Regions from separate parts of the Nonomuraea sp. NPDC003214 genome, predicted to be linked through region 2. Evidence: riboswitches for the same ligand, from Rfam matches in the RefSeq annotation. Region 2 holds a riboswitch; each other region holds the start of a gene.

Evidence for each region. A riboswitch is a leader RNA that binds a small molecule or an ion and turns the genes downstream of it on or off. The one in region 2 is predicted to bind thiamine pyrophosphate.
Region 1: it holds a riboswitch for thiamine pyrophosphate, as region 2 does, so the genes downstream of both, thiC (phosphomethylpyrimidine synthase ThiC) here and ACWDXC_RS24155 (FAD-dependent oxidoreductase) in region 2, are expected to answer to the same signal.
Region 3: it holds a riboswitch for thiamine pyrophosphate, as region 2 does, so the genes downstream of both, ACWDXC_RS26505 (purine-cytosine permease family protein) here and ACWDXC_RS24155 (FAD-dependent oxidoreductase) in region 2, are expected to answer to the same signal.

The regions. Positions count from the first base shown of each region.
Region 1 covers NZ_JBSFSX010000008.1:241,521-247,199, reverse strand. Annotated here, with positions in the region: gene ACWDXC_RS26095 (NAD(P)-dependent alcohol dehydrogenase) at 1-680, shown strand, start outside; gene thiC (phosphomethylpyrimidine synthase ThiC) at 667-2,157, opposite strand; TPP riboswitch at 2,149-2,261, opposite strand; gene ACWDXC_RS26085 (hypothetical protein) at 2,326-3,288, opposite strand; gene ACWDXC_RS26080 (hypothetical protein) at 3,689-3,862, shown strand; gene ACWDXC_RS26075 (AraC family transcriptional regulator) at 3,914-4,882, shown strand; gene ACWDXC_RS26070 (styrene monooxygenase/indole monooxygenase family protein) at 4,956-5,679, shown strand, end outside.
Region 2 covers NZ_JBSFSX010000007.1:456,975-462,653, forward strand. Annotated here, with positions in the region: gene ACWDXC_RS24135 (polyprenyl synthetase family protein) at 1-141, shown strand, start outside; gene thiE (thiamine phosphate synthase) at 122-766, opposite strand; gene ACWDXC_RS24145 (Rv2175c family DNA-binding protein) at 744-1,118, opposite strand; gene ACWDXC_RS24150 (NAD(P)/FAD-dependent oxidoreductase) at 1,149-2,318, opposite strand; TPP riboswitch at 2,372-2,488, shown strand; gene ACWDXC_RS24155 (FAD-dependent oxidoreductase) at 2,478-3,851, shown strand; gene thiS (sulfur carrier protein ThiS) at 3,848-4,048, shown strand; gene ACWDXC_RS24165 (thiazole synthase) at 4,041-4,796, shown strand; gene pknB (Stk1 family PASTA domain-containing Ser/Thr kinase) at 4,962-5,679, shown strand, end outside.
Region 3 covers NZ_JBSFSX010000008.1:313,819-319,497, reverse strand. Annotated here, with positions in the region: gene ACWDXC_RS26525 (Fpg/Nei family DNA glycosylase) at 1-170, shown strand, start outside; gene ACWDXC_RS26520 (MFS transporter) at 172-1,569, opposite strand; gene ACWDXC_RS26515 (winged helix-turn-helix transcriptional regulator) at 1,652-2,089, shown strand; gene ACWDXC_RS26510 (rhodanese-like domain-containing protein) at 2,086-2,409, shown strand; TPP riboswitch at 2,435-2,548, shown strand; gene ACWDXC_RS26505 (purine-cytosine permease family protein) at 2,540-3,883, shown strand; gene ACWDXC_RS26500 (methylated-DNA--[protein]-cysteine S-methyltransferase) at 3,858-4,418, opposite strand; gene ACWDXC_RS26495 (ATP-binding protein) at 4,552-5,679, shown strand, end outside.

The sequences.
Region 1 (5,679 bases), on a different contig from region 2:
TGGGCGCTCCCGGCGCCATGGCCGAGTACATGATCGTCGACGACGTCCGCCACCTGGTCCCGGTGGAGGGGCTGGACCTGGCGCAGGCGGCGCCGCTGACCGACGCGGGGCTCACGCCCTACCACGCGATCAAGCGGAGCCTGGCCAAGCTGGTGCCGGGCAGCACGGCGGTGGTCATCGGGACGGGCGGGCTGGGCCACATGGCGGTCCAGATCCTGCGGGCGATGAGCGCGACGCGGGTGATCGCGCTCGACATCAGCGAGGAGAAGCTGGAGCTGGCCAGGGAGATCGGCGCGCACGAGACCGTGATCTCCGACGAGGCCGCCGCCGGCCGGGTGCGGGAGCTGACCGGCGGGCTGGGCGCCGACCTGGTGCTGGACTTCGTCGGCATCCAGCCCACCGTGACGCTGGCGGGCGCGTGCGCGGGGGTGTGCTCGGACGTGACGATCGTCGGGGTGGCCGACGGCCGCCTGCCCGTCGGGTTCGGCAGCGGCCCGTACGAGATGGCGGTGTCGGTCCCCTACTGGGGCGGCCGGGACGAGCTCATCGAGGTGCTGGCGCTGGCCCGGTCGGGCGCCATCGGCGTGCGCGTGGAGCCGCACTCGCTCGACGAGGCGCCGCGCACGTACCAGCGCCTGCACGACAACGAGATCGTCGGCCGGGCCGTCATCGTCCCGTGAGGTCGCGCAGCTCGTGGCTGATCCGCATCGAGCAGAACCTGGGCCCGCACATCGAGCAGAAGTGCGCGTTCTTGGCGGGTTCGGCGGGCAGCGTCTCGTCGTGGAAGGCCCGCGCGGTGGCCGGGTCGAGCGACAGGTCGAACTGGTCCTCCCAGCGGAACTCGAACCGGGCGTCCGACAGCGCGTCGTCCCACGCCTGGGCCTGCGGGTGGCCCTTGGCGAGGTCGGCGGCGTGCGCGGCGATCTTGTACGTGATCACGCCGGTCTTGACGTCGTCCCTGTTGGGCAGGCCGAGGTGCTCCTTGGGGGTGACGTAGCAGAGCATCGCGGTGCCGTACCAGCCGATCATGGCGGCGCCGATGCCCGAGGTGATGTGGTCGTAGCCGGGCGCGATGTCGGTGACCAGCGGGCCGAGCGTGTAGAAGGGGGCGTCGTCGCAGATCTCGCGCTGGAGGTCGACGTTCTCCTTGATCTTGTGCATGGGCACGTGGCCGGGGCCCTCGATCATCACCTGGACGTCGTGGTCGCGGGCGATCCTGGTCAGCTCTCCCAGCGTGCGCAGCTCGGCGAACTGGGCCTCGTCGTTGGCGTCGGCGATCGAGCCGGGGCGCAGGCCGTCGCCCAGCGAGAACGACACGTCGTAGGCGGCGAAGATCTCGCACATGTCGGCGAAGCGCTCGTACAGGAAGCTCTCGCGCCCGTGGGCCACGCACCAGGCGGCCATGATGGAGCCGCCCCGGGAGACGATGCCGGTCTTGCGCCCGGCGGTCAGCGGGACGAACGCGTGGCGCACGCCGGCGTGCACGGTCATGTAGTCGACGCCCTGTTCGCACTGCTCGATCAGCGTCTCGCGGAACACCTCCCACGACAGCTCGGCCGCCTGCCCGCCGACCTTCTCCAGCGCCTGGTAGAGCGGCACGGTGCCGACCGGGACGGGGGAGTTGCGGATGATCCGCTCGCGGGTGGCGTGGATGTCGCGGCCGGTCGACAGGTCCATGATCGTGTCGGCGCCCCACCGGGTGGCCCAGGTCATCTTCTCGACCTCCTCGGCGATCGAGGAGGTGACCGCCGAGTTGCCGATGTTGGCGTTGATCTTCACGAGGAAGTTGCGGCCGATGATCATCGGTTCGGACTCGGGGTGGTTGACGTTGGCGGGGATGATGGCCCGGCCCGCGGCGACCTCCTGCCGGACGAACTCCGGCTCGACGCCCTCCCGGACCGCCACGAACTCCATCTCGGGCGTGATCGTCCCGGCCCGCGCGCAGCCCACCTGCGTGACGGGCCCGCCTGCGCGGGCCCGGATCCACTCCGCGCGCCTCGGCGCCAGCCCCCGGGCCAGGTCGACGGTGACCTCCGGGTCGGTGTACGGGCCCGAGGTGTCGTAGAGGCGGACGCGCTCGCCGTTGGACAGTCTGATCTCGCGCATCGGCACGCGGAGATCCCCGGTGTAGACCTTGGAAAAACGCGCGTCGCTCATCGCGCAACTCCCTTCGCCGGCATTACCCGGAGCAGGTTCTGGCGGTCGGCGGCTGGGCAGCCGTCCTCTCAGCCCGGTCGCACCGGGCTCCCGCGTTGGACCCGGTCAACGTAACCCGGCGAAGAAAGTCATGCAAGATCGGCTGAATTAGTGGCGGCCGTTTATGGCTCAGTCGAGGCCGAGTTCGCGGCGGGCGCGAGCGTAGCGGCGGCCGGGGGTGAGCGAGCCGGCCGACCAGGGCAGGATCTCCGGGACGCGGCGGCCGGCGTTCATGAGCAGGCTCTGGGCGCGCGCGTGGTGGCCGCCGTAGTAGAAGGCGGCGCCGAACAGGTGCATCGCCTCCACGGACCGGGGGTGCGGCCGGGGCCTGGCGTGCCAGGTGTCGACGGCGTCGATCAGCTCCTCGGCCACGTACGGGTCGCGGAAGTGCGATTCGAGCACCTCCTGGGCGTCGCGGCCCGAGGCGGCGATCTCGCTCCAGGCGACCTCGAAGTGGGCCAGCGGCAGCATCGCGGTGACGAGGTCGCCGGGGCGTGCGGTGGCCGCGGCGGTGCGGGCGAAGGCCAGCACCTCCTCGTCGGAGCCGTGCCACTTGCCGCACAGCGCCTGGGCGCGGGTGTAGTGCCCGGCGAACAGGCGCGGCGCGCGGCTGGTCAGCTCCTCCCACAGGCGGTCCAGCTCGTCCCGGTCGCCCAGTCCCATGGCCTGCCACTGCAGGACGTCCCACGGCACCGGGTCGGCAGGGTCCGCCTCGGCGGCCCGGCGCAGCGGCTCGGCGGCGGTGGCGAGCTGCTCGTGGAAACGGCCGGTGAGGTCGTCGCGCAGCTCCCAGGCGTGCTGCACCCGGGCCGCGCCCAGCCACAGCAGCGCGTCGGGGTCGTCGCCGGCCAGCTGCTCAAGCGCGTCGAGGTGCGCCTCGGCGGCCGTGGCGAGCTCGGTGACGCGCAGGGCGCGCAGCTCGTGGTCGTCGCGGGCCTGCCTGATCAGGTCCAGGCCACGCTCCAGCCGCCCGGCGCGGACGCGGCGCAGGGCGAGGTCCAGCGCGGGGTCGTGCCACGCCCTGCCCACCTGCATGCGGGAGGTCTTCTCCAGGACGAACGCGGCGGCGCGAAACACCTTGACCGGGATCACGGCTGATGAATATCGCGAAGTGTCGTGCCGGCGCAATGAGAAATACGCCATGTCGGATCATTGAGCTTATTAAGCTGCGGTTATATGGCACGACAATTGCTCTGGCCATTTTCAGCTTATCTCGGGGACGCCCGGAGGTATCCCGATGTGCGGTGAACCGCTGATGCCGGCCCCGGTGGCCGCCGCACTCGCCGAGTACCGGAGGCTGCGCGACAGTCACGGGCCGTGCTGGGGCGAGGAGCCGCTGGCGTACGTGACCCAGGCCTGGGGAGGATCCGGCGCACCGGCTCGGCGAGGTGGACGTGGACCGCGTCGTGCGTGACGCGCTCGGCGCCGACGTGCCCGACAACCTGCCCGCGCTCCGGCTGACGCCCGCCACACCAGCCCGGTCTACCTGGACGTGGCCGGCGGGCACGTGGCCAGGCAGGCGGACGTGCGCTGGTGCCTGGCCTGGCTGGACCGGCTGGCCGAGGTGGTGCGCGAGTTCGGCCGCTTCGACACCGAGGAGCAGTACGGCGACCACCTCGACCTGTACGAACGCGCCAGGAAGGTGTATCGGAGCCGGCTCCCCTGATCTGTGCTTTTTTGCCTGGAACGCTGCCGCAGATCATGTCGATGATCGGGCATGGACGGTGTTCTGCTCGGCAACAGCCCGCTGTTCGCCAGCTCGGATCTCGACGAGGTGCGGGAGCAGGTCGGACGGGTGTTCTGCCCGCACCGGCTGGACGTGACCGGCGACGCCGGGCTGCTGGCCGCCCGCTTCAACTCCGCACAGCTCGGCTCCGTGCGCGTCAGCTACCTCGACTACGGCGCCGAGGTGCGCATCGAGCCGGGCGAGCTGGAGTCGTTCTACCTGGTGCAGATCCCGATCGCCGGGCGCAGCCTGATCCGGTGCGGCGGCCAGGAGATCGTCTCGACGCCGGGGCTGGCCTCGCTGCCGTCGCCGACCGAGCGCCTGGACATGCGCTGGGGCGCGGGCTGCCCGCAGCTCATCGTCAAGTTCGACCGGCAGGCCGTGGAAGGCGCGGTCGAGCAGTTGCTCGGCGAGCCGGTCACCGAGCCGGTGGTGTTCGACCTGGGCGTGGACCTGACCGGCGCGTGGGGGCAGGGCTGGCGGGCGATGGCCGGGCTGCTCGTCGGCGCGGCCGAGACCGGAGGCGCGCAGCCGCTGGCCGCCGCCCATCTGGAGAACGCCCTGCTGTTCAGCCTCGTCACCACGCAGCCGTCCAACTACCTGGGCCGGCTGATCGCGCCCCGGCCCGCGGCGGTGCCCAAGGTGGTGCGCCGGGCGATGGCGTTCATCGACGAGCACGCCCACCTGCCGATCACCACCGGCGACGTGGCGCGGGCCGTGGCCGTGAGCGTCCGCTCGCTCCAGGAGGGCTTCCGCGCCCACCTCGGGATCACCCCGATGGCGCACCTGCGCGACGTGCGGCTGGCCCGGGTGCACGCCGAGCTGCTGGCGGGCGACCCGGCCCGGTGCACGGTGACCACGGTCGCCGCCCGCTGGGGCTTCCTCCACCAGGGCCGCTTCGCCGCCGCCTATCGCGACAGGTACGGCCGCGCGCCCTCGGCCACGCTGCGGCTGAGCTGACTCCGCGTCCAGCGGACGGGATCCGCGCTCAGCGGATGGCTCGGCCGGGGGGCCGGAAAATACCGTTCCCGGTATGCGAAAGATTCTGATCGTCGGCGCCGGGCAGTCTGGACTGCACCTGGCGCTCGGGCTGCTGAAGAACGGTTACGACGTCACCGTGGTCTCCAACCGGACCCCGGACGACATCCGCGACGGCCGGGTCATGTCGAGCCAGGCCATGTTCGGCACCACGCTGGGTCACGAGCGCGCGCTCGGCCTGGACCACTGGCCGCACTGCCCGCCCATCGACGGCATCCGGTTCGCCGTCGCGGGGCCCGACGGCGGCCAGGCGATCGGCTGGGCGGCCCGGCTGCGCGAGCCCGCCCGCAGCGTCGACCAGCGGGTCAAGATGCCCGCCTGGCTGGCGGAGGTCGAGGCGCTGGGCGGCCGGGTCGAGATCCGCGACGTGACGCCCGCCGACCTGGAGACCTACGCCGCCACGCACGACCTGGTCCTGGTGGCCGCCGGCAAGGGCAAGATCGCTTCGCTGTTCGAGCGGGACGCCGCCAGGTCCCCCTACGACGCGCCGCAGCGGGCGCTCGCGCTCACCTACGTCACCGGCCTGGCGCCCAGGCCGGAGCACTCGGCGGTGTGCTTCAACGTGATCCCGGGCGTGGGCGAGTATTTCGTCTTCCCCGCGCTGACCGTGACCGGCCCGTGCGAGATCATGGTGTTCGAGGGCGTCCCCGGCGGCCCGATGGACTGCTGGGGCGAGGTGCGCACCCCCGCCGAGCACCTGGCCACGAGCCGGTCGATCC
Region 2 (5,679 bases):
GGCGCGCTGCGGGCGTGCGAGGACATGATCGGCGACTATCTCGGCGAGGCGCTCGCCTCGCTCGACCAGGCGCCGATCACGCCCGAAGCCCGCACCGCGCTGGCCGGGCTCGCCGTGGCGGCTACGTCACGGCGGACGTGAGCCGCTTGGCGAACTCGGCGGCGGCTGCCCCGGGGTCGTCGGCCTCGGTGATGGCGCGCACCACCACGACGCGGCGGACCCCGTAGGACATGACCTCGTCCAGGTTGGCCAGGTCGATGCCGCCGATGCCGAACCAGGGCCGGTCACCGCCGAGCGCCGCCGCGTGCCGGAGCAGCGACGGGCCCGGCGCGTGCCGGCCCGGCTTGGTCGGCGTGGGCCAGATCGGCCCACAGCAGAAATAGTCGACGCCCTCCTCCACCGCCGCGGCGGAAGCCTCGGCGGCGGAGTGGGTGGACCGGCCGATGACGATGTCGTCGCCGAGCATTTCTCGCGCGACCGTCACCGGAAGGTCGTCCTGCCCCAGATGGAGCACGTCAGGCCGGGCGGCGAAGGCGATGTCGGCCCGGTCGTTGACCGCCAGCAGCCGGCCGTGCCGGTCGCAGGCGTCGCGGAAGACCTCCAGGAGCGCGAGCTCCTCGCGCGCCTCCAGGCCCTTCTCCCGCAACTGGACGATGTCCACGCCGCCGGCCAGCGCCGCGTCGAGGAAATCGGCCAGGTCGCCCCTGTCACGCCGCCCGTCGGTGCACAGGTAGAGGCGGGCGTCAGAAAGCGAGGGCTTGGGCACGGCGCTTGACCTCGGTGTGACGACCGGCCTTGATCGCCTGGACGGGCGACCCCGGCAGCGAGTCGTCAGGGGTGAACAGCCAGCGCAGCGCCTCCACATCGTCGTACCCGGCGTCGCGGAGCACGGTCAGCGTGCCCGGAAGGCCTTTCACCACGTCCTTTCCGTCGAGGAACACCGCGGGCACCTGTGGCCCGCCGCTGCCGCGGCGCACGCCGAGCAGCTTGTGATCCTTGAGGAGTTGCTTGGCCCGTCCCATCGAGAGGTCGAGGCGCTGGGCCACTTCGGGGAGAGTGAGCCACTCGTCAACGAGCTGGTCGGTCTCCCGGTCGATCTGTGCAACAGAAAGCGTCACGAAACCACAACTACCACATGCCGCGCTTGCTCAAACAACACAATCCCGTAGGGGTACATCTGGATCTACCAGGCGTTCCGCGTCCAGACGACGGCCCTCCTGGATGATCCGGCGGCCCTGCACGAGGTCGCGGGGCCGGTCGACGGCCAGCACCGCCGCCAGCCCGCCCTCGGCCGTCAGCCAGCAGGCCGACCACTTGCCCTCCGGCCCGCCCCGGTAGAGCAGGCGCTCGCCCGCCGGGTGGTGGCCGGCGTACTGCACCATGTGGCCGAACTGCTCCGACCAGAAGTACGGGACCGGATCGTACACGGCCTCCTCGCCCAGCAGCGTCGCGGCGGCCACCTCCGGGGCGCTCAGCGCGGTGTCCCAGTGCTCCACGCGCAGCCGGGCGCCGTAGCGGCGCGACCACCAGGCGGCGCAGTCGCCCACCGCCACCACGCCGGGCAGCGACGTGCGCAGCCGCTCGTCCGTGACCACGCCGTTGTGCAGGTCGACGTCCGAGCCCGCCAGCCACTCCACGGCCGGGCGGACGCCGATGCCCGCCACGACCACGTGCGCCTCCACGAACCCGCCGCCGACCAGCTCCACGCCGCCCTCGTCGACCGACGCGACCATCGTCTCCAGCCGCAGGTCGATGCCGTCGTACCAGCTCTCCGTGCGGGCGCCGATCTCCTCGCCGACCGCCTGCGCCAGCGGGGTCCGGCCCGCCTCCAGCACGGTGACGGCGCAGCCGGCCCGGCGGGCGGCCGTGGCCACCTCCGCGCCGATCCAGCCCGCGCCCGCGACCACCACCCGCGCGCCCGGCACCAGGCGGGCCCGCAGCTCCAGCGAGTCGTCCAGCGTGCGCAGCACGTGCTGCGGGCCGTCACCCGGCAGCGGGATCGGCTCCGCGCCCGTCGCGATGACCAGGCCGTCGTAGCCCAGCTCGCCCTCGGTCGTCTCCACCACGCCCGCACGCAGCGACTTGGCCGAGACGCCCGGCCGGAAGTCCACCTCCAGCGCGTCCAGGTCGGAGTCGACGAAGCTGGAGTCGGCCGAGCCGAGCAGCACCGCCTTCGACAACGGCGGCCGATCGTAGGGCCGGTGCCGTTCCTGGCCGATCAACGTGATCCGGCCGCCGAACCCCCGTGCCCGCAGCGCCTCGACGCTGCGCACGCCCGCAAGACCCGCTCCCACCACCACGACGCGATTCACGTTCATGACCATAACGGGGGCGGTGCCGCGGCGTCGCACCGAGGCCGTAGGCTGGGGGACGTAAGACGCGCGGGAGTCCGGCCGTAACCGGGCTGAGAGGAAGGCTTCACCGGGCCTTCGACCGCAAGACACCTGATCCGGATCATGCCGGCGAAGGGAGCGGACATGGACGTGATCGTGGGCGGCGGAGTCGTCGGACTGTCGATCGCCTGGCGCCTGGCCCGCTCGGGCCGCGCCGTCACCGTGGTCGACCCGGCCCCCGCCTCGGGCGCCTCCCACGCCGCGGCCGGGATGCTGGCGCCGGTCAGCGAGGTGACCTACACCGAGGAGCCGCTGCTCCGGCTCGGCATCGCCGCCCTGCGCCGCTGGCCCGCCTTCGCCGCCGACCTCACCGTCGACGCCGCCCTCCCCCCTGGACGGACCGGCGCCCGCACGAGCGGCCCCACCGCCACCGGCGCACCCCCGCCCTCCGGGGGCGCCTCCCTGGACGGACCTCCCGCGGGATCCGGCGGTGCGCCACGGGCCGGCGAGCCGACCGGCCATCCGACCGGCCGTCCGGCCGGGGGTGCGGCTGGGGGTGAGGACGGTCCCGCCGCCTCCGGGCCCGGCGCGGCTCCCTCCTTCGGCGACGCCGCGGGGGCTGACCCGCTCGGGGGGCTCTCGGCGCTCGGCGGGGTGCCGGCCGAGGGGCGGGACGTGCTGGATCTGCGCTCCGACGGGACGCTGGACGTGGCGTTCGGCGGGGACGACCTGGCCGCGCTCGGGGAGCTGGCCGCGTTCATGGAGAAGCTCGGCCTGCCGGTGGAGCGGCTGACCGGGCGCGAGTGCCGGCGGCTGGAGCCGATGCTGGCGCCGTCCGTGCGCGGCGGTCTGCTGGCGCCCGGCGACGCGTGGGTGGACCCGCGCCGCGTCACCGCCGCCCTGCTCGTGGCCCTGGAGCGGCGGGGCGTCCCGCTGGTACGGGAGCGCGCGGCCGGGCTGTCGCGCGAGGGCGGCCGGGTGACCGGCGTACGCCTGGAGTCCGGGGAGGAGATCTTCGGCGAGCGGGTGGTCCTGGCCGCCGGGGCGTGGAGCGCCGGGCTGGCCGACGTTCCGGTACGGCCGGTCAAGGGGCAGATCATGCGCCTGCGCTCCCCCGAGCCGCTGCTGGGCCGGTGCGTGCGCGGGATGGTGCACGGCACGCCGGTCTACCTGGTACCCAGGGGCGACGGGGAGCTCGTGGTGGGGGCCACGCAGGAGGAGCTCGGGTTCGACACCCGGGTGACCGCCGGCGGGCTGTACGAGCTGCTGCGCGACGCCAGGGAGCTGGTCCCGGGGGTGACGGAGCTGGAGGTCGCCGACGTGGTGGCGGGGCTGCGGCCGGGCACGCCGGACAACCTGCCGATCATCGGCCCCGGCTCGGCCCCGGGGCTGGTGCTGGCCACGGGGCATTTCCGGGGCGGGGTGCTGATGGCCCCGCTCACGGCCGCGATCCTGCAGGGCGAGGAGGGCGACCTCGCGTCCCTGTGCTCACCCGCTAGATTTCGGGATATTTCATGAAATTGCTGATCAACGGAAGTACGCACGACGTGGCTGACGGCATGACCGTCGCGCAGGCCGTACAGACCCTGACCACCGCCACCACCGGCGTCGCGGTGGCCGTGAACGACGAGGTCGTCGCGCGCGGCGCGTGGGAGACGACGGCGCTGCGCGACAGCGACCGCGTGGAGGTGCTGACGGCGGTGCAAGGTGGATGACCTGATCATCGCTGGGGAGAAGTTCTCCTCCCGGCTCATCATGGGCACCGGCGGCGCGCCGTCGCTGGAGGTGCTGGACCAGGCGCTGGCCGCGTCGGGCACCGAGCTGACGACGGTGGCCATGCGGCGGCTCGACCCGGCCGCCCGCGGCTCGGTGCTGGACGTGCTGCGCGAGCGCGGCATCAAGGTGCTGCCCAACACGGCGGGCTGCTTCACCGCGGGCGACGCGGTGCTGACGGCCCGGCTCGCCCGGGAGGCGCTGGGCACCTCGTGGGTCAAGCTGGAGGTCATCGCCGACGAGCGGACCCTGCTGCCCGACCCGATCGAGACGTTCGACGCGGCCGAGCGGCTCGTGGCCGACGGGTTCACCGTGCTGCCGTACATCGGCGACGACCCGGCGCTCGCCCGCCGGCTGGAGCAGGCCGGGTGCGCGGCGGTGATGCCGCTGGGCGCGCCGATCGGCTCCGGGCTGGGCATCCGCAACCCGCACAACATCGAGCTGATCGTCGAGGCGGCCGGGGTCCCGGTCATCCTGGACGCGGGCATCGGCACGGCCAGTGACGCGGCGCTGGCGATGGAGCTGGGCTGCGACGCCGTGCTCCTGGCCACCGCCGTGACGCGGGCCCAGCGGCCCGACCTGATGGCGGCGGCGATGCGCGAGGCGGTCCGCGCGGGCCGCATGGCGCGGCAGGCGGGGCGCATCCCGCGCCGCCGCTACGCCGAAGCGTCCTCCCCGCTGACCCCCTGACGGGACGTCCTTCCCGTCTGCCGGGGGCGCACCGGCTCTCCGGGGCCGGTGCCGGGGTGGCCTGTGCGACGGCGCGGCACGTGAGGGGCCGGGCGGGGCACGGGTCGGCATCGGTTTCGGATGGTCAGGCCCTCCCGGGTGCGAAACGCCCGTAAACTCAGCGGGGTGGACACGACGACTGCCGACCCGTTGGTCGGCCGGCTGCTCGATGGACGCTACCGCGTCGAGTCCCGGATCGCCCGGGGCGGCATGGCGACCGTCTACCTCGCGCTCGACATCCGGCTGGACCGGACCGTCGCGCTGAAGGTCATGCACCGCTCGCTCGCCGACGACCCGGCGTTCGTGCGCAGGTTCATCGGCGAGGCGAAGTCGGTGGCCAGCCTCTCCCACCCCAACGTGGTGCACGTCTTCGACCAGGGCACCGACACCGACGTGGTCTATCTGTCGATGGAGTACGTGCCGGGCAAGACGCTGCGTGACATCCTGCGCGAGCGCGACCGGCTGCCGGCCCGCGAGGCGCTGGAGATCATGATCCCGGTGCTGGCGGCGCTCGGCGCGGCCCACCAGGCCGGGATGGTCCACCGTGACGTCAAGCCCGAGAACGTGCTGCTGACCGCCGACGGCCGGGTCAAGGTCGTGGACTTCGGCCTGGCCAGGGCGATCGAGGCGACCAACCAGACGCGCACCGGCGTGATGATCGGCACGATCGGCTACATGTCGCCCGAGCAGGTGACGACCGGCGGCGCCGACGTGCGCAGCGACGTCTACGCGGCGGGCATCATGCTGTTCGAGCTGGTCACCGGCAGGCAGCCGTACGACGGCGAGACGCCCATGTCGGTGGCCTACCGGCACGTCCACGACACGGTCCCGGCGCCGTCGTCGC
Region 3 (5,679 bases), on a different contig from region 2:
AGAAGAAGTCCGGGCTGCGCGTGCACAACCGCACCGGCCAGCCGTGCGACGTGTGCGGCGACACGATCCGCGAGGTGTCGTTCGCCGACTCCTCGCTGCAGTACTGCCCGACCTGCCAGACAGGCGGCAAGCCGCTGGCCGACCGCCGCCTGTCCAAGCTGCTGAAGTAGCTCACGCCTCCACGGGCACCGGGGTCCGGCGGCGCAGCCCGGAGGCCACCACGACGACCGACACCAGCGTGGCCAGCACCGGCACCACCAGCGCCGCGCGCACGGCGTCGATGCCGCTCGCGCCGCCGTCGAGCGCCGCCACGTTCACCACGGTCACCATCGAGATCCCGAGCGCCGCGCCGAACTGGAACGACGAGGTGATCAGCCCGCCGGCCAGCCCCTGCTCGTGCTCGGCGATGCCCTCCGTCGCCACGATGGTCACGGGCCCGTACACGAAGGCGAACATCAGCCCGATCAGCAGCATCGACGGCACCATCGCGGCGTAGGTCCAGTCCATCCCGACGCCGAGGAACATCGCGAAGGCGACCACCCCCGACACCAGCCCGCCGAGGATCACCCGCGCGTTGCCGTAGCGGTTGACCAGCACCGGCGTGAGCGTCGGCGCGAGCAGCACGTCGGCGGCGGCGATGAGCAGCGCGAGCCCGGTCTGGATGGGCGTCCAGCCGCGCAGCTCCTGGAGGTAGAGGGTGACGAGGAACTGGAAGCCCATGAACGAGGCGGTGAGCAGGGTGGCGACCACGTTCGCGCGCACGAGCGAGGCCGACCTGAACACGCCGAGGCGGACCAGCGGGTCGGCCGAGCGGCGTTCGATCGCGGTGAACGCCGCCAGCAGTGCGAACGCGCCGGCGAACGCGGCGACGGTCCAGCCCCAGCCCTCGCCCGGGTGCTCCAGCCGTACGACGCCGTAGACCAGCAGCATCATGCCGCCGGTCATCGTGACCGCGCCCGGCACGTCGAAGCGGCCACCGGCGGGACGCGGGACGGCCGGCTCCTTGATCAGCACGACGGCGGCGAGCAGGATGACGGCGGCCAGGATCACCGGCGCGAAGAACACCCAGCGCCAGCCCACCGCCGTGAGCAGGCCGCCGATGACCAGGCCGAGCGCGAACCCGGCGGCGCCCGTACCGGCGTAGACGAGCAGCGCCTTGTTGCGCTGCCTGCCCTCGGCGAACGACGTGGTGATCAACGAGAGCCCGGCCGGGGTCATGAACCCGGCGGCCACCCCGGTCACGAACCTGGCGACCAGCAGCACCCAGCCCTCGTTCGCGAACCCGCCGAGCCCGGAGAACACCAGGAACACCGTCAGCCAGAACAGGAACATGCGCCGCCTGCCCAGCAGGTCGGCCGCCCGGCCGCCGAGCAGCGTGAAACCGCCGTAGCCGAGCACGTACGCGGTGACCACGCCGCTCAGCACGCTCGTGGAGACGCCGAGGTCGGCGCGGATGGCGGGCAGGGCGACGTTCAGCATGGCAACGTCGACGCCCTCAAGGAAGATCGTTCCGCACAGCACCAGCAGCACGCCCAGCGGGCGGCCTGTCAGCCGTTCGGATGCACGCATGATCAAACTCCAGTAGTGGTTACGTTCTCGCATGTCGGTTATCTCTTGTAACCGTCAGAATCATGCGGCAGCATGGATCGACATGGAAGACGGCACTTTGAAGTCACCTGGTTACGTCGACAGCACCACCACCGACGCCGACTTCGACGTCCGCCACTGGGACGCCCGCGAGGGCTGCGAGGTCAGGCAGATCCTCGACCGCGTCGCCGACAAGTGGTCACTGCTGGTCATCGCCATGCTCGACTGCGAAAGCCTGCGCTTCTCCCAGCTCCGCCGCGAGATCGACGGCGTCAGCCAGCGCATGCTCAGCGTGACCCTGCGCAAGCTCGAACGCGACGGCCTGGTCAGCCGGACCGTCCACCCGGTGGTGCCGCCCCGGGTCGACTACGCGCTCACACCGCTCGGCCGCACCCTGCACGAGACCATCAAGGCCCTGGTGACCTGGACCGAGAACCACCAGCAGGAGATCGCCGAAGCGCGTGCGGCCTACGACGCGAGGCACGGGATGATGGAGGCATGACGGTTCCAGAAGTCGAGGCACGTGACGTCCCCGAAGGCGCCTACCTGCTCGACGTGCGCGAGCAGAACGAATGGGACGCGGGCCACGCCCCCGAGGCGGTCCACATCCCGATGACGCAGATCCAGGCCCGCGTCGAGGAGGTCCCCGCCGACCGCCAGGTCTACGTCGTCTGCCGGGTGGGCGGCCGGTCGTTCCAGGTCGCCGCCTGGCTCAACCAGATCGGCCGCGACGCGGTCAACGTCGACGGCGGCATGCAGGCATGGGCTCACGACAAGCGCCCCATGGTCAGCGAAACAGGACAGACTCCCTTCGTAGCCTGAAAACTGGCATAATGCGCGGCGGAAAATTACACAACGCGGGAGCTCGGGGCGTACCGGGCTGAGAGGGTGACCGAGGCCGTCGCCGACCGCATGAACCTGTCCGGGTAATGCCGGCGTAGGGAGCAGTGCGATGGCGCATGACGTCCGCGACGACGAAGTCCCTCTCACTCTTGAAGGGGCCGCCCCCAAAACCCTCGGAGTCCTCGACCAGGGAGCCCTCTGGGCCAACCTGGCCGTCAGCCTCCTGGGGTTCTCGGGCGCCCTGTTCCTGCTCGACCCGCTGGGCAACGCACCGCTCAGCCTGACCGCCGCGCTGGCCGCCGCCGTCGTCGGCAGCCTGATCGGCACCGCGATGGTCGGCCTGTCGGCCATCCCCGGGACCCAGACCGGCCAGCCCGCGATGGTGCTGCTGCGCGGGCTGTTCGGGGCCCGGCTCTCGTACGTGCCGACCGTGCTCAACATCATCCAGATGATCGGCTGGGGGGCGTTCGAGCTCTGGGTCATCTCCCAGGGCGCGATGGCCGTCTTCGGCGACACCGTTCCGTACGCGGTGTGGGTGATCGTCGCCGGGGTGCTGACCACGGCGCTGACGATCTGGCCGCTCGGCGCCATCAGGCTGCTGCGGCGCTACATCACGGCCCTGGTGATCGTGGCGCTGATCTGGTTCACGTTCCAGTTCCTGGGTGACGCGCCTCCGCAGAGCGGCGGGTCCTGGACCGCGTTCGCGCCGGCCGTCGACTACGTGATCGCGCTGTCGGTGTCGTGGGTGCCGCTGGCCGCCGACTTCGCCAGGCACTCGCGCTCCAGCCGGGCCGCCTTCACCGGCGTCGTCGGCGGCTACACGCTCGCCCAGGTCGCCTGCCTGGGGCTGGGCGTCTACGCGGTGGCGATCGCCGGGGCCGCCGCCGTGCAGAACGACAGCACGGCCGTGTTCGGGCCGTTCGTGGCCGTGCCGCTGGGCGCGGTGTTCTTCGGCATCCTGGTGCTGCGCGAGGCCGACCAGTCGTTCGCGAACGTCTACTCGACCACGGTCTCGCTGCAGAACCTCATGCCCCGGGTGGACCGGCGGATCCTCAGCGTCGCCATCGGCGTGCTGACCGTCGCGATCGCGCTGGTGGTCGACGTGACCTCCTACGGCGCGTTCCTGGGCGTGATCGGCGCGGTGTTCGTGCCGATGTTCGCGGTGCTGGCCGTGGACTACTTCCTGCTCGGCGGCGCCACCCGGTGGAACACCGCCGAGGACGCCCCGGCCCGCTGGTCCATGCTGGCGCCGTGGGCGCTCGGCTTCGCCGCCTACTGGCTGACGACCTCCACGCCCACGGTGGAGCAGTGGGACGGCCTCTGGGCCGCCGTGCGAGAGGCGATCGGCTTCGAGCGGCAGCCGTGGATGAACGGCGCGCTCGGTGCCGCCCTCGTGGCGGCCCTGGTGACGCTGGCGCTCGGCGCGATCAGGCGGCGCGGCGCTCGACGTTGAGCAGGTGGCGCTTGGCGGCTTCGCCCCCGGCGTAGTCGCCGAGCCCGCCGTCGTCACGCACCACTCGGTGGCACGGCACCACCACGCACACCGGGTTGGCGCTGAGCGCGTTGCCGACCGCGCGCAGCGCGCGCGGCCTGCCGATCAGCTCGCCGATGCTCTCCAGCGTCGTGGTCGTCCCGTACGGCACCGCCATCGTCTTCTGCAGCACCGTGCGTGCGAAGGGGGTGGCGAGGGCCAGGTCGACCGGCGTGGCGAAGGCCCGCAGCCGCCCCGAGAAGTAGGCGTCGAGCTCGCGGCGCACCGGGTCGAGCCGTCTCGGGTTGGGGGCGATGTGCCGGCCCACGTGGTTGGTGACGCGCTCGTACACGTCCTGCTCGTCCTCGAAGCTGCACGAGATGATGCCGCGGCCCGTCACCGCGATGATCATCCGCCCGACCGCGCCGTCGTACGTGCCGAACGCGACATCGGGCGGCCCGTCGCCTCGATAGGTGGCGGAGGTCACCCGCAACAGGGCGTCGATGTCGTCCGACATGCCTTCACCCCCTGTTGGAAACGCCGTGACCGCAGCGTATCGGACGGATCGCCCGACAAGGCCGCCACGCCGGGGGCACTATGGAGTCGTGGGGGACGAATGGGCTGGGAGTGACGATGACATAGCCCGTGCCGTGCTCGACAGCTCGCCCAACGCCGTCGTGGTCCTCGACCGGGACCAGACCGTCCTGGTCTGGAACGCCGCGGCCGAGCGGCTCTTCGGCCTGACGGCGGCCGCGATGCTCGGCCGCCGGGCGCCGATCGTGCCGGACGAGCTGACCGCCGAGCACCACGCGGTGCTGGAGCGGGTGCGCACCGGCGGGCAGGTCTCGCTGCGCACCAAGCGCGTGCGCGGCGACGGCGAGGTGCTGGATGTCCGGGTCGACATCAGCGCGCTGCGCATCGGCAGCGCCGTCGCCGGTTACGTGTGCGTCCACCACCTGGTGCAGGCCGACGACGCCGCCAAGAACCGGATGGCCCGCCGCGCCCGGCTGGTGCGGCGGCTGACCGACGTGGTCGGCGACATCAACGCCGAGCTGGAGCTGCCCGCCGTGCTCGACCGGATCTCGGCCAGCCTGACCGAGCTCACCGGGGCCGACGCGGGCGGATTCGTGCTCATCGAGGGCGACCGGCTGCGGCTGGTCAGCACCTACCAGCTTCCCGACGTGCCCAAGGGCACCACCACCGACCTGCACAACAGCCTCGTCGGCAAGCTGCTGCGCACCGGCAAGACCGTGCTGCTGGAGTCGGAGGGGCTCGACAGCCTGGTCTGGTCCAGCCTCAAGGGCCTGCACACGGTCGCGCTCGGCCTGGCGGCCGTCGGCGGGCGGCCGTACGGGGCGCTGTACGCGCTGTTCGCCCGGCGCAAGCCCGGCCACCTGGAGCTGGAGCTGCTGGAGCTGCTGGCCGGGCACGCCGGCATCGCCGTCGGCAACGCGGTCGCCTACCAGGAGGCGGTGCGGCAGCGGGCCCACGAGCGGGCGGTGTTCGACGCCAGCGCCGACGGCATCGCCGTGCTCGACCGCGAGGGGCGGGTGCTGCGCTGGAACCCGGCCGCCGCCCGGCTGACCGCCGTCCCGGCCGAGGAGGCCGTGGGGCAGCCGCCGCCGTTCCCGCAGCCCGCCCCGGGCGAGAAGCTGACGGTCCAGCTCGCCGACGGGCGCTGGCTGGACGTGGTGGGCGCGCGCATCCAGGAGACCGGCGAGCTGGTCGTCGACTTCCGCGACGTGACCGCGGCCAAGGAGCTGGAGGAGGCCAAGGAC